2 regions of the Carnimonas bestiolae genome follow, and region 2 is predicted to be linked to the other one. Evidence: predicted binding sites of a transcription regulator. Region 2 holds the regulator's gene; the other holds the start of a gene.
What was found. The regulator sigma-54, encoded in region 2, starts transcription at its own class of promoters, with help from an activator protein. The targets are predictions, from matches to a motif close to TGGCACNNNNNTTGCTNT.

Region 1 (7,791 bases), on a different contig from region 2:
TTCGGTAAAGAAGCCTTGATGGCCGGTGATGAGCACGTTCGGGAAGCTCATCAGGCGCACGAACTGATCGTCGTCGATAAAGGTTTCTTCGCGGTTTTTGAAGAACAGCGGTTCTTCGTTTTCGTAGACATCGATGGCGAGGCCGCCGAGCTGCCCGCTTTTAAGTGCGCCGATAACCGCCTGAGTGTCGATCAGGCCGCCGCGTGAGGTGTTAATCAGCAGCACGCCTTTCTTCATCTGTGGAAGCGTGTCGCTGTTGATCAGATGATGGGTCGATTCGAGCAGCGGGCAGTGCAGGCTGATCACGTCGGAGGCTTCGAGCAGCTGGGGTAATTCGACCAGCTTGCCGATGTCGCGAAACTCATCGCTGGGGAAGGGATCGCTGCCAATCACGTTGCAGCCGAGCCCTTTGAAGATACGCGCAGTGGCCACTCCGATGCGGCCGGTGCCAACAATGCCGACCGTTTTGCCGTGTAGATTGCGTCCGAGCAGGCCATCCAGCGCGAAGTTGCCGTCGCGTGCGCGGGTGTAGGCGCGATGAATATGGCGGTTGAGGGTCATGGTCAGCGCTAGCGCATGTTCGGCGACGGCGGGCGGCGAGTAGGCCGGCACTCGGGCCACGAACATGCCGAGCTGGTGGGCAGTGTCCAGATCGACGTTGTTGAAGCCGGCGCAGCGTAGCAGCACCGCCTTTACACCGTAGCCGTGCAGCTGTTCGAGCACGTGTCGATCGAGGGTATCGTTGACAAACACGCATACCGCGTCGCTGTCGTGGGCAAGGGCAACGGTGTCTATATCGAGCGCGGCTTCCTGGTAGACGAATTCGCGAGAGCTATCGGAGGGAAGACTAGCGGCGGCGTGATCAAAAGAGTGCTGATCGTAACGGTGGGCGCTGAAAAAGGTAATTTTCATAAGCGTGGTCTCTCGCGTAGGGAAATGCCTGGCGCCACTTTACGCCCTTGCTGTTGCGATAAGCGAGTGATTATTCAGCGACATTTTGACAGAGGCGAAGCTGGTTCGATCATTGCACCTCGCACCTCGCACCTCGCACCTCGCACCTCGCACCTCGCACCTCGCACCTCGCACCTCGCACCTCGCACCTCGCACTTTGCACCTTGCACCTTGCACCTTGCACCTCGCACCTTGCACCTCGCACCTCGCACCTCGCACCTCGCACCTCGCACCTCGCACCTCGCACCTCGCACCTCGCACCTCGTTGCGCTTCCCATGCACCTTCAATGTGCCGACGCGTGTCCTCTTGCGACCTATGAGTGCATCCCGTACCGGTGCGGGCTGGTTTTACGTCTTACCTTTCGTTGTAAGAATAAAATAAGCTGCTGATATAGCGCGTAAAACCAAAACTGGCGCGGGGGTTGCTTGGTTCTGGCAGGTTGAAGCATCGAATGCATGACGCCTGACAATTTGCAAATGGACGGCTAGGGTTCCGGTCCTTGCGTACTCACCAAGCGGTGGTGGTGCGGGGATGACTGGTCCGAGAGCTGTCGACCTGATCCTTTATCTACCTATCCTGCCAGGCAAGGATGGCGCGATAAACGAAGGTTACACGGCGGGGGAAAAGCCCGGGAGACTTGGTGCGCTTGCATCGGTGCTCTCCTGTTCGGCACCCATTACCCCTGAGGACTTCATCATGAGCCCTGCCCGTTTAGCCGCTATCGTACTATCCACTGTCGCGCTGGCCTTCTGCTGTTCGGCCCAGGCGGCCACACCTTCCGCTAAAAAGAATTTCAACGTGTGCTGGTCCATTTATGCGGGCTGGATGCCGTGGGGTTACGCTGAATCGCACGGCATTCTTGAGAGGTGGGCGCATAAATACGGCATTACGATCCACGCCAAGCAGGTCAACGACTACATCCAATCGGTCAATCAGTACACCTCGGGTGGGGTAGACGGCTGTGCGATGACCAACATGGATGCGCTAACGCTGCCTGCCTCCAGCGGTGTGGATTCGACGGCGCTGATTGTGGGTGACTACTCCAACGGCAACGACGGCATCGTGCTGCGTAACGCCAAGCGGCTGTCGGACATCAAAGGGCGCAAGGTCAATCTGGTGCAGTTCAGTGTCTCGGAGTATCTGCTGGCGCGTGCGCTTTCGCTCAACGGCATGACCGAGCGCGACATCTCGACCGAAAATACCTCTGACGCCAACATTACCGGGCTGTTCTCGGGCAATAGCTCGGATGCGCTGGTGACCTGGAATCCGCAGCTGAGCACCGTCGCCGAGATGAAGGACGCCAATGTGGTGTTCACCTCGAAGCAGATTCCCGGGGAAATTCTCGATCTGATGGTGGTGAACACCGACACCCTCAAGCAGAACCCCGACTTCGGGCGCGCACTGGTCGGTGCCTGGTACGAAGTGATGGGCAAGATCGCCAAACACGACAAGGACGCGCTATCAGCGATGGCCGCCGATGCCGGTACTGATCTGTCGGGCTTCCAGCACCAGCTTGATAATACTCATCTGTACACCACGCCCAAGGACGCGCTAACCCTGTACCACAGCAAGCAACTGCTCAAGACCATGCAGAGCATTGCGCAGTTCAGCTTCGATCACGGCTTGCTAGGCGAAGCCGCTCTCTCTGCCGACACCATCGGCATTCAAACCCCGCAGGGCACCTTTGGTGATCCCGATAACGTCCAGTTGCGGTTTGATCCTTCCTTTACCGAGCAATATCTCGAATCCAGCCAATAACGCGACGGTTGGCGCGTGCGCCGACCGTTCCAAACACTGGAGCAATGTGTGAAGAAACTCATCAATATAAAACCGCATCGCGCCACCGCGTGGCTACTGGGCGCGGTGCCGATTCTGATCGTGATCTTTATCTATCTGGGCGTATCGAACGCGCGGCTGGCAGAAAATCCGCATGATCGGCTGTTTCCGTCGGTGGCCACCATGAGCACCAGCTTCGAGCGGCTGGCGACCCATGAAAACGTGCGCACCGGTGACATTACGCTGTGGACGGATACCGCCGCCAGCCTGTCTCGGTTGATATACGGGGTGGGCCTCAGCGCCCTGATTGGTCTGGCGGTGGGTATGCTGTGCGGTGCCATTCCGCTGGCGGGCGGACTGTTGTCACCATTAATCACGGTGGTATCGCTGATACCGCCGCTGGCGATACTACCGATTTTGTTTATCGCGCTGGGCACCGACGAGCTCTCGAAGGTGATGCTGATCGTGATTGGGGTGTGCCCGTTCATTATCCGTGACCTTCAAGCGCACGCCGAGCGTATGCCGCACGAGCAGCTTATCAAGGCGCAAACGCTGGGCGGCAACTCTTGGCAGATTATCGTGCGGGTGCTGTTGCCGCAGCTGCTGCCACGCCTGATTCAGAGCGTCAGGCTGGCGCTGGGCAGTGCCTGGCTGTTTCTGATTGCCGCTGAAGCGATCGCCGCGCAGAGCGGGCTGGGCTATCGCATCTTCCTGTACCAGCGCTATCTAGCGATGGAAATCATTCTGCCGTATGTCGGCTGGATTACGCTGCTGGCCTTCCTGATGGACAGGCTGCTGGTGTTGGCGTCGCGGCTGCTGTTCCCCTGGTACAGCGCCTCGGGAGGGAAGTCGTGATGGCTATTCTTGCGGCGCAACGCCTGAACAAACGCTACGGCGACAATCTGGTGCTGGATAACGTCGCCTTCGAAGTGGAAGAAGGCGAGTTTGTCACCCTGGTCGGCCCATCGGGCTGCGGTAAAAGCACCTTCCTCAAACTGCTGCTGGGCATCGAATCGATTTCGGGCGGCACGCTAAAGCTGGATGGCCGGTCGATCCCCAATGAGCCGGGGCCGGACCGCGGCATTGTGTTCCAGAAATACTCGGTCTTCTCCCACCTGACGGTGCTCGGCAACGTGATGTTTCACGGTGATCTGGCGGCCAGCAAACTGCTCGGCAAAGCCTTTGGCAAACGGCGTCGGGCGCTGCGTGAGGCGGCTACCGCTGCGCTTGAGGAAGTGGGGCTGGGGGCGGCGCTCAACAAGTATCCGCACGAGCTGTCGGGCGGCATGCAGCAGCGCCTTGCGATCGCTCAGGCGCTGATCGCCAAGCCTAGAATCCTGCTGCTGGATGAGCCGTTCGGGGCACTCGATCCCGGTATTCGAAAAGACATGCACGCCTTGATTACGCGGCTATGGCAGGAAGCGGGGGTGACCATCTTCATGGTGACCCACGACGTTCAGGAAGCCTTTGATTTAGGCACGCGGCTGTGGGTGTTCGACAAGAAACGCCACGATCCGCAGGCCCCCGACGCTTATGGCGCCACCATTACCTACGATATTGCGCTGGATAAAACGGGGGATGGCGAACACCTGCGCCGCACCCGTGAGGCGCTTAATTCATCGATGTCAGGAGGACGTTTCGCGTGAGTCAATCATTTGCTTACTCGACCTTTTTGCCCGGCGGCCAGCACTGGTCGCTTAGGGTACGCAAAGGCACGCTTATCGAATTTACCGCTGAGCAGGCCAACACCAACGTAGGGTTGGTGATGTTCAATCCGGAGAATTTACACGAGCGGCTCAATCTGCCGGATTCGCTTAAATGTCAGCACACCGTGGGGCTAACGCGCGGCAACTGCCTTTATTCCGATATGGGGCGCATCTTCGCGTCTATTGTCGAAGACGACCTTGGCTGGCATGACAGCATCAGCGGTTCGCTCACTCGCCCGATGATGGTGCGCAAGGGCTGGCAGCCGCTGACCTTCCAGCAGGCGCTCAACGAGCGTACTCAGGCTGGCTTCGACAGCTTCATCACGGAAATTGCCAAGTACGGCCTGAACGAGCGCGATCTGCCGGCGCCGCTGAATCTATTCAGCAAGGTGGCGGTGGATGAGCAGGGGGGCATTTCCTACGTTGAAGGGCATTGCGCCAAGGGTGCGCGCGTAACGCTGCGCTTCGAGATGGACACCCTGATCGCGCTGCATAGCTGCCCGCATCCGCTGGACCCTGCCGAACAGTATCCGCATCGCGGCGTTAGCATCCGCTTTGCCGAAGCAGCGCCGGTAACCACCGACGACCCGTGCTATCAGCTCTGCGCTGAAAATCGCCGCGGCTTCCAGAACAACCGGCTCTACTCGCTGGGCTTTGGCGCTGGCGATTATCTCTCCCACATTCCTTTCGCGGAGGCTTCAGCATGACGTTACTCGAAAGCACGCTCAGCGCAGAAAACGCCGTTACCCATGCCACCGTTGACGCAGGCGAGTCCTATATCGGGCTGGTGAAGCAAGGCCAGACGCTGCGTATTGTCGATATCGAAGGCAACGAAGCGGCCGACACGCTGTTCTTCAACGCGCAGGATACCTCCGAGCACTACAGCGCCATGGACACCATTCGAGAGCAGGGCAACCTTTATCTTGGTGTTGGCACGGCATTAATGTCGGATCGCGGCCGCCCCATGCTCGAGATTACCGCGGATACTTGCGGCCGCCACGATACCCTTGGCGGTGCCTGCGCCAGCGAGAGCAATACCGTGCGCTACGACCTTGAGCGCCGCCATATGCACTCGTGCCGCGACAACTGGATGCTGGCCATTTCGCAGCATCCCGAGTTTGGCCTGACCAAACGCGATATCGCGCACAACATTAACTTCTTCATGAATGTACCTGTTACGCCGGAAGGGCAGCTTGAATTTGCCGACGGCATCTCAGGACCCGGCAAATATGTAGAGATGAAAGCGGCCATGGATGTAGTGGTGCTGATCTCCAACTGCCCGCAGCTCAATAACCCCTGCAGCGGTTTTGCGCCCACCCCGCTTGGCGTGCTGATCTTCGATTAATCACCACGTGCCAGCTATCGCTACAGGACGACCTGTCGCTACTACGACAATGGCGGGACGACCCGCCCCTATAGCAAAGGTTCAGCGATGTTCAGCAAGGTTTTGATCGCCAACCGAGGGGCCATTGTGGCCCGCATTCTTCGCACCCTTCACGCGTTAGGGATCGAGTCCGTGGTGGTATACGCCGAGGCCGATCGCGACGCCCCCTATGTACATGAAGCCAATCACGCCGTGTCGCTGGGCGACGGTGACGTTGCCGCTACCTATCTTGATATCGATAAGCTGATCGCGATTGCGCGCGAAACCGGTGCTGAAGCGATTCACCCCGGCTATGGCTTCTTGTCGGAAAACCCCGATTTTATCGCCGCCTGTGAGCAGGCCGGCATGGTGTTTCTCGGCCCCACCGCCGAGCAAGTGCGCGCCTTTGGCTATAAACACCGCGCTCGCGAACTGGCGAGCAAGGCGAATGTACCGCTGGTACCGGGTAGCGAACTGCTGACCGACATCGACATGGCGCGCCAAGAAGCCGAGCGGATTGGCTATCCGGTGATGCTGAAATCGACCGCCGGCGGCGGTGGCATTGGGATGCACATCTGCCGTGACGCCGAAGCGCTCGATGCGAGCTTCCACTCGGTGCAGCAGCTGGGGGAGCGCAACTTCGGTAACGGCAGCGTTTACCTCGAGGCTTATTTGGACCGCGCCCGCCACTTGGAAGTGCAGATTTTCGGCGATGGCGCGGGCCGAGTGATAGCGTTGGGCGAGCGCGATTGTTCGACCCAGCGGCGCAACCAGAAGGTGATCGAAGAAACGCCTGCGGCGTGCCTGCCATCGGCAACCCGTGAGGCATTGCAGCGCACCGCGATCGCGCTGGGGGAGTCGATCAACTATCGCAGTGCGGGCACGGTCGAATTTATCTACGACAGCGAGCGCGATGAATTCTACTTTCTCGAGGTCAATACGCGGCTGCAGGTCGAGCACGGCGTTACCGAGATGGTGTGGAACGTCGATCTGGTCGAGTGGATGCTGCGGCTAGGCGCGGGCGAAACCATCGCAGCATTCGAGGCTCCCGAGCAGCTGCAGGCCAAGGGCCATGCGATTCAGGCGCGTATTTACGCCGAGGACCCGCTGTACGACTTCCGCCCCAGCGCAGGACAGCTGACCCAACTGGTGCTGCCGCAGGGCGACAACCTGCGTATCGATCATGCGCTGGTGTCGGACATGCAGATTACCGCGCTGTTCGATCCAATGCTGGCCAAGGTCATCGCCTATGCCGAGACGCGCGAACAAGCCCTGGCAACGTTGGCGGATGCGCTGCACTACACTCAGCTGAATGGGCTGATTACCAACGTGGATTGGCTGGCGGCCATTGTGGCTGACGCGCGTTTTGCCGCCAGCGACATCCACACCCGCTGGCTGGCCGATTTCGCTTGGCAGCCGCAGGCGCTGGAAGTGCTCGATGCCGGTACGCTGACGACCATTCAGGATTATCCCGGCCGCCAAGGCTATTGGTCGGTGGGTGTGCCGCCTTCGGGGCCATTTGATGACTGGTCGTTCCGGCTGGGCAATCGGCTGCTGGAAAACGCCGACACTGCGGCGGGAATAGAAATTACCGTGGCCGGGCCAACGCTGGCCTTCCACCACGCGGCACAGGTTGTCGTTGCTGGTGCGCCGATTGAGGCGACGCTGGATGGCGTCGAGCTGGCGCAGTGGCAGGTGGTCGACGTTGCGGCAGGGCAAACCCTGACGCTGGGCCGCGTGCAGGCGGGTATGCGCGCCTATCTGTTGGTGCGCGGTGGCATTGCGTGTCCGCAGTACCTGGGCTCGCGCAGCACCTTCACGCTGGGCCAGTTTGGCGGCCTGCACGGTCATGCGCTGCGGGTGGGGGATCGCTTGCCGCTTAGCGATGCGACACCAATCGCGCCCGCCACGCTGGATAGCCGGCTGATTCCTGAATTACAGGGCCAGCAGAAGGTGTGGGAAATAGCGGTGATTTATGGGCCGCACGGCGCGCC
Region 2 (7,791 bases):
CGCGTAATGTACGCATCGAAGCGCCGTTTAGCCGCTATCAGGAATTGATTGGCAGCATTGAGCGTGGAGTGATTGTGACCGAGATGATGGGGCAAGGCGTGAACGCCGTCACTGGAGATTACTCTCGCGGTGCGGCGGGGTTTTGGGTCGAGCAGGGTGAAATCCAGTATCCCATCGAAGGTTTTACCGTGGCAGGCAATCTGCGGGAAATGTTCGCGCAGTTGAAAGCAGTGGGTGACGATGTCGACCAGCGCGGCAATATTCATAGCGGTAGCTGGTGGATCGACGGCATGACGGTGGCTGGCTAAGGCAGCGGGATGCGCAAAAACCCGCTTGGGATGAGAAGCCGTAGAGATAAAAAGGCGAGGTGAATACCTCGCCTTTTTTGTTGTCAGCTGCGCTGATCGTCGCGCTTCTGCTGGGCGTCGGGCGCTTCGCCGTCGGCCCATTCACCGGATTCGTAGTCGTAGTCGATCTCGTTGCCGTGCTCGTCGGTACGGCGGTACCACTCCGTCACTTTCTCGGAGGTGGAGTCGAAATCGGCACCGGCACCGCGTCCTTGTTCAGCGGGGGTGACTACCAGCTCGAAGTCGTCGCCGTGTTCCTCCAGCCCTTTGATCACCGCATTTTGCATCGCCTTGTTGGCGTACTTGAGGCGGATGGCCGCAGGATCGGTGGCCAGATCGCGCAGGAAGGCAACAGCGACGCCAATCAATACCACCGAAAACGGCAGCGCCACTAGAATGGTCAGGTTTTGCAGGCCAGTCAGCGCGGTTTCGCCGCCAACCAGCAGCATGACCACTGCGATGCCCATCATGCACAGTCCCCAGAACACCACGGTCAGCTTGCTGGGAGCAGGGTTGCCGCGCTCGGACAGCGTGCCCATTACCATCGATGCCGAGTCGGCTGAGGTGATAAAGAATACCGCCAGCACGAAAATCAGAATAAAAGGTGTAATGCTGCTCAAGGGCAACTGATTGAACAGTGCGAACAGCACGTGTTCGCTTGAGGCGTTGCCGTCGAAGCCGCTAATGCCGAGCTGACTGAAGATGATCGAGGTACCGCCGAACACGGTAAAGGCCAAAATCAGAATGAACGTCGGTGCGAGGGTAGTGGCTACCGCGAATTCACGAATGGTTCTGCCGCGCGAGATGCGTGCGATAAACATGCCCACAAAGGGCGTCCAGGCAATCCACCAGGCCCAGTAGAACGAGGTCCAGATGGCCTGGAATTGCACGGTGTCTTCACCCCACGAAAGGCCGCGGCTGGCCATATCGACCAGGCTGTCGAGGTAGGTAAGAATGCCGGCAGGAATCAGGTTGAGCAGAAACAGCGTAGGGCCGGTAATAAACACGAATACAATCAGGCCCAAGGTCAGCGAGATATTCAGGTTCGACAGGTAGCGAATGCCGCGGCCCACGCCTGATATCGCGCTAGTAATAAAGCACAGCGTGAGAACGGTAATGATCACGATCAGAATGGTGTTACTGATCTTGCCTGCGCCCGAGACGATCTCGATGCCCTGACTGATCTGGATCGCTGACAGCCCCAGCGTCGCAGCGGTGCCAAACAGCGTCGCAATGATCGCCATCATGTCGATCACCTTACCGGCCGCACCCTCGGTGTGATGCTGACCGAATAGCGGGCGGAACAGCGAGCTTACCAGCGATACACGTCCACGGCGGTAGGTGCTGTAGGCAAGCGCGCCACCAATCATGGCGTATAGCCCCCAGATCGACATTCCCCAATGGAAGTGCGACTGCGCCATGGCATGGTGGATGGCCGCAGGCGTTTGCGCCGCTACCGTATGAGGCGGTGGCGTCAGGTAATAGCTGAGCGGCTCTGATGGCCCGAAGAAGAAAATGCCCACACCGATACCGGCCCCGAACATCATCGCAATCCAAGCGAAGCGGCTGAACTCGGGCTCTTCATCGTCCTTGCCCAGCTTGATGTTGCCAAAGCGCGAGCAGGCCAGATACGCCATGACCGATAGGCCAAGGATCATTACCAGATTGAGCAGCCAGCCCAGATCGCGAATGGCCCACTTGAACATGCTGGAAGACACTTCACCGACCGAGTTGGGAGCGATAACGCCCCAACTGATAAAGGCCAGCATCAACAGCGCGGTAAGCGCGAACACCACTTTATCGAGGCGGAAGATATTACGCTGATCTTCAACGCTCAGCCCTGGCATCAGGCCCGGGTGCATATCATGCGGATAAAGGTTTTCTTCAGCAGTGGCTGAAGCGTCGGTGGTGGCGGTCGACGATGAGTGAGAGGAGGGTATGCCGGGCTCGTTTTCGCGGGAGGGCATCTGAATCCTTTGCTGGCTGATGGGTCGATGAGAGGGGCTGAGCTACGCATGGGAATAGCGTGCCAGTCTTCCCTGACAAGGGCGAATCTGCATGGACCCGGCTGATAGTAGGGGCAGCAGTCGGGTCGCACAAGCGTTTAAGGGTTCTATTATAGCGATATTAGGGCGCGAGGTGGGGGCCGCTGCTGCGCTGACCGTCAATTTGCTGCTGTAGCTCCAGCTGGCGATGACGCAGTCGCACCGAAGGATATTCGTTGGCGAAATGGTGCGCGAGCTGTTCTACCAGATAAACCGAACGGTGCTGCCCGCCGGTACAACCCACCGCCACGGTGAAGTAGCTGCGATGGGTAGAAAGGTAGCGTGGCAGCCAATGTTCCAGCCAGCGGCAAATGTCGTCGAACATTTCCTGCACTTCTTCCGACGCCGCCAAAAACTGCTGTACATCGGCATCACGACCGGTGGAGTCGCGCAGCGCTGGCTCCCAGTAGGGGTTAGGCAAGCAGCGAGCGTCGAATACCATGTCGGCATCGCGGGGAACGCCATGCTTGAAGCCGAAGGATTCGAAGCTGAGCGTGAGATGCGTTGAGGTATGGCGCGCGACCTGTTCGGCAATGCGTCCCCGTAGTTCGTGTACGGAAGTGGTCGATGTATCGATGACCAAATCCGCCATGTCACGCACCGGACTAAGATAGTGCTGCTCGGTTTCGATCGCCTCATCGAGCGTCATCTCGCTGTCACGGGTAAGCGGATGGCGGCGTCGAGTGGCGGAATAGCGCTCGAGCAACTGGTCGGAGTCGGCGGTGATGTACACCACCTGAATATCGATATCGCGGGGCTTCAGCAGTTCTATCAGTTCCGGCAGGCGGACCAGTGCGTTAGCGATATTGCGGGCATCGATGCTGACCGCCACCTTGTGGCGTGCCGGTGTTTGCGTTTCGAGTTCTTCGATCAACGCCCCCAGCAGCATGGCCGGTAAGTTGTCGATGGCATAAAAACCGAGATCCTCCAGCGCCTGCAGGGCAATTGACTTACCCGACCCTGAACGGCCGCTGATGATCACTAGTTGCATCATTCCAAGGATATCCTTGTATCGAGGCTTAAGGCTGTCGCCCGTACCGCACACGGCGGTGTGATAACACGTTGGTGCGACGGGCAGCGCCCATCATGCCATCTGAATACATCAGTAAAATGACGATTATGGGGAATTCTTAGGAATATTTTATTCCATGCGTCATTGGCTACGCAGATGAGCATGGTAAATGATGCTGGAAAGCGCCACTCGCCGTAAAGGTGGGGCGGGCGGCGCTATCACTGTGTGGAAACCCGCTGCCGCCGCTATGGTTGTTCTAGCGTGCAGCGGGCCTTTGTCGGGTGCGTTTAAACGCCAGCGGTGCCGGTACCTTTGGCGCGCGCCTGCGTCTTCTCTTTATGTTTGAGCAACTGGCGGTCGAGCTTGTCGGCCAGCGCATCGATGGCGGCATACATATCGTCGCTCTCGGCATTACCGTGCAGCTCTGCGCCGGCGATCTTTAGCGTGCTGGCGGCCTGCTTGCGCTCCTTCTCTACCGACAGCGTTACCTGTACCTGAGTAATGTTGTCGTAGTGGCGCGTTAGCCGTGTCAGTTTCTGATTCACATAGTCACGCAACGAATCGGTCAGTTCGATGTGGTGTCCGGTAATGTTCAGCGGCATGGCATGCCTCCTTGAGTCAGAATGATGACACTTCGAGTGTAGCCTTTTTGATTGACGAACCAAATAGATAACTGAGGGGAAATCAACGTTATGCAGAGAGCGATGAGAGCGCGGGGCTTGCGGCCTGAGTAGCGCTGGCCGCGGGGGTGCCGCCAGCAGCCCTTGGCACGGCCAAGGCTAGGTTAGCCCAGGCGCTTGCGCTCACTGGAAGGAGGGATGCCCATGGCTTCGCGGTATTTAGCGATGGTGCGGCGGGCGACGACCATGCCCTGATCGGCCAGCGCTGTGACCAGTTTCGCATCGGAGAGCGGGCGACGAGCGGGTTCTTCGCTGATCAGCTTTTTGATACGTGCACGGATAGCGGTACTGGCGTGACTATCGCCTTCCTTGCCCACCTGGCTAGAGAAGAAGTACTTCAGTTCGAACACGCCGCGCGGAGTGTGAATATATTTATTGGTAGTCACGCGCGAAATGGTCGATTCGTGCATTTCCACCGCTTCCGCGATGTCAGCTAGCACCAGTGGACGCATACCTTCCTCGCCGCGTGCGATGAAGTCGCGCTGACGCTGCATGATTTCGCAGCCCACGGTAAGCAAGGTTCGGTTGCGGCTCGAGAGACTCTTCAGCAGCCAGCGCGCTTCCTGTAGATGCTGCTTCAGGAAGGTGTTGTCGGCGCTTTTGTCGGCCCTTTTTATCAGGCTGGCGTAGTCGGGCTGAATACGTACGCGCGGCAGTGCTTCAGGATTCAGTTCGACCTGCCAGCCGCGCTGATGGTGATAACGCAGGGTCAGGTCGGGGATCACATAGGAAGACTGCGCACTCGCGTACTGATGGCCCGGATGGGGCGTTAGCGCACGCACCATCGCAATCACCTGATCGAGCTCCGGCGCGCTGAGATTCAGCCGACGTTGCAACAACTTGGTATCACAGGCCGCCAGCGCGTCCAGAAACTGGCGCACCAATCGGCGTGCTTGTGCCAGCAACGGCGTTTGCGGCGGCAACAGATCGAGCTGTAGCAGCAGACATTCCTGCAGATTGCGCGCAAATACCCCGGCGGGGTCAAGCTGCTGAAGGCGTGCCAGTACCTGTTCAGGCAGGGCGCGCTGATGCTCGTCAAGCGATACCACGTCACTGACGTCGTTAGGGTCGATGCGCAGATAGCCGTTTTCATCGAGCCCATCCAGATACACTTCGGCGATTTGCTGCTCAAGCGGGGAAAAATCGAGCAGCGATAGCTGCCACGCAAGGTGATCGACCAGACTCTCGCTGCTGCTGTCACGCTCGAAGTCGGCGGTTTCAGCGCCGCGCGACATCGACGAAAAATCGCCGAGACTGGCGTCCTGAAAGGTGTCGCTCCACTCATTGTCGAGCGTCAGCTCTTCAGGAATAGCATCGCTCCAGCTATCGTCGTCGGTTGCCTCAGGCTCGCTGGGCTCATCACCGAACTCTTCCTCAATGTCCAGCATCGGGTTGCTCTCCAACGCCGTTTGAATCTCCTGACGGAGTTCCAGCGTGGAAAGCTGCAATAGCTGAATAGCCTGCTGCAGCTGCGGCGTCATCGTTAGATGTGCGCCGGTGCGCAGTTGGAGGGAGGATTTCATCATCGGGAGAACCAGCGTTGTTCGTTCAGCAATGCCGTGCGCTGCAGAAGGTACAGCGCTACCGGTATTGATAACGCTACCTTTAGTGGGGCGCGTTGCGCAATAGCTGGTAGTAAATGATTAGCAATCCGCGTGCCATGTCGCAAGAAAGGTAACGCAGTGAGGGGGGTAGTATCAGGATGTTGCTAGCGCGGTGCGCCCGATCGGACATCGAAGCCGAGGCGCACCGTTGATTTGCAGAGCACGCCTTAGAGGCGGAAGTCCTGGCCTAGATAGATATCGCGAACGTGCTGGTTGGCCAAAATGCTGTGTGCATCACCCTCGGCGATAATCCGGCCCTCGCCGACAATGTAGGCGTTGTCGCAGATATCGAGAGTTTCGCGCACGTTGTGGTCGGTGATCAATACGCCGATGTTACGATCGCGCAGCTGGCGAACAATGCCTTTGATTTCGTTTACCGAAATGGGGTCGACCCCAGCGAAAGGCTCATCAAGCAGGACGAACGAGGGTTCGGTAGCCAGCGCGCGCGCAATCTCGACGCGGCGCCGCTCGCCGCCCGATAGGCTCATGCCCTTGTTGTCGCGGATGTGCTCGATGCTGAACTCGGAGAGCAGCTGATCGAGGCGCTGGCGCTGCTGCTGGCGGTCAAGATCCTTGCGTGTTTCAAGAATCGCCAAAATGTTATCGGCCACCGTCAGTTTGCGGAAGATCGAGGCTTCCTGCGGCAGATAGCCAATCCCTGCCCGCGAGCGCACGTGCATGGGGGCGTTGCTCAAATCGACATCGTCGATGCCAACCTTGCCTGCGTCCGCCTGAATCAGCCCCACGATCATGTAGAAGGAAGTGGTCTTGCCGGCACCATTAGGGCCCAGCAGTCCGACTACCTGTCCTTGGTCGATACTGACACTGATGTCCTGAACCACGCGGCGTTTTTTGAAGCTTTTCACCAAGTGGGTGGCGTGCAATGTTTTCATCAATCAGAGACTCCGCAATGCTCTAGCGCATTACTGCTGGTTTTTTTTCGGAGTGATGGTCATGTTGACGCGCCCTCCGGATGTGCTTTGCTGAGCGTCGCCCTTGGCGTTACCGCCGCCATTGGCGTTTACCTTACGTGAGTCGATGTAGTACTCCACGTAAGCACCGTGGAAGGTGTCGTTGCCGCGGTGCAGCTCAGCATTGCCCTGCATCACCATTTTGCGCTGGGGAATCAGATAGGTGATGGTCGAGGCCCAGCCGTGCATCTCTGGATCAGTTTGGGTCGCATCCTGCTTTATAAAGGCGCGCTTACCGCTGCTGCCGGTCGCCTTGGCGCGCGAGGCTTCACCGGTCTTGTTATCGCGATAAAGGTCGAGTCGCTGGGAATCGAGGGTCAGGTTGCCCTGGGTCACATGCACCGCGCCGGTATAGGTAGCAGTGCCTGCGCGGTCGTCAACGCTCAGGGTACTGGCCGACACATTGATTGGCTGGCTAGAGGTACTGGCCTGAGCGAGCGCCTGCGGTGCACAGATCACGCTGCCGAGCAGAGCACCGGCGGTGAGGACGGGAGCGATACGCCTTGTCAGGGTCATGGCCGAAAATCCTTGCGATAAGTCACGTAAAAAGGTCGATGTGCTGCTGGCAGTGGGGCGGTAAAGCAAACGCCGCAATGGTTGGACGTGGCGATAAACGCGCTCCCTAATGCCTGAAATTAGTGCCGATTAATGTTGCGGCATGAAGGTGCTGCTGATATTGCCTTCCAGCAGAGCGCGGCTGGTATCTGTCCAGGCCTGGAAGCGATTGCCACGGGTTTTCTGCTCACCCTGGAAGAAGTTCGATTCGCTATCGCTCCAGATACGCCCCTGCTCGCGGTTGTAATTGAGCGTATCAGTCGTCAATCTCCACTGCTGCTCGGGCTCGGTCACCTGAGCATTGCCTTTCAGCACCACGTGATCGTTGCCCTGCCGGACGATACCGGTGTCTCCGGTAGCATGCCAGTGGCGGTTATTACTATCGAGCATGGCGAGTTTGGGCGTTTCAGCAATGCTTTCGTCGGCCTGTGAGAAGTTGCTGATTTTGGGTGACTCAAGGGTCTGATAGGGCCGCCCCTGATCGTCGTAGCGAGTATAGACGACCTGCTCAAGGTACTGATCAGGCGTGCCGTGATCACCCTCTGGAATCGGCGAGTGCTGAGAGACAAGGTTAGAG

Region 1: a site for sigma-54 is predicted at 1,363-1,380, ahead of R84865_RS04100 (putative urea ABC transporter substrate-binding protein). Genes of this name have one in related genera too.

Annotation. Positions count from the first base shown of each region.
Region 1 is NZ_JBPCZK010000002.1:151,225-159,015, reverse strand. Features, by position in the region: gene R84865_RS04105 (2-hydroxyacid dehydrogenase) at 1-912, opposite strand, end outside; guanidine-I (ykkC/yxkD leader) riboswitch at 1,426-1,589, shown strand; gene R84865_RS04100 (putative urea ABC transporter substrate-binding protein) at 1,649-2,710, shown strand; gene R84865_RS04095 (ABC transporter permease) at 2,759-3,583, shown strand; gene R84865_RS04090 (ABC transporter ATP-binding protein) at 3,583-4,374, shown strand; gene R84865_RS04085 (urea amidolyase associated protein UAAP1) at 4,371-5,141, shown strand; gene R84865_RS04080 (urea amidolyase associated protein UAAP2) at 5,138-5,779, shown strand; gene uca (urea carboxylase) at 5,867-7,791, shown strand, end outside.
Region 2 is NZ_JBPCZK010000001.1:649,099-656,889, reverse strand. Features, by position in the region: gene pmbA (metalloprotease PmbA) at 1-308, shown strand, start outside; gene R84865_RS03080 (BCCT family transporter) at 392-2,314, opposite strand; gene rapZ (RNase adapter RapZ) at 2,475-3,383, opposite strand; gene hpf (ribosome hibernation-promoting factor, HPF/YfiA family) at 3,692-4,006, opposite strand; gene R84865_RS03065 (RNA polymerase factor sigma-54) at 4,189-5,610, opposite strand; gene lptB (LPS export ABC transporter ATP-binding protein) at 5,856-6,581, opposite strand; gene lptA (lipopolysaccharide transport periplasmic protein LptA) at 6,612-7,175, opposite strand; gene lptC (LPS export ABC transporter periplasmic protein LptC) at 7,305-7,791, opposite strand, start outside.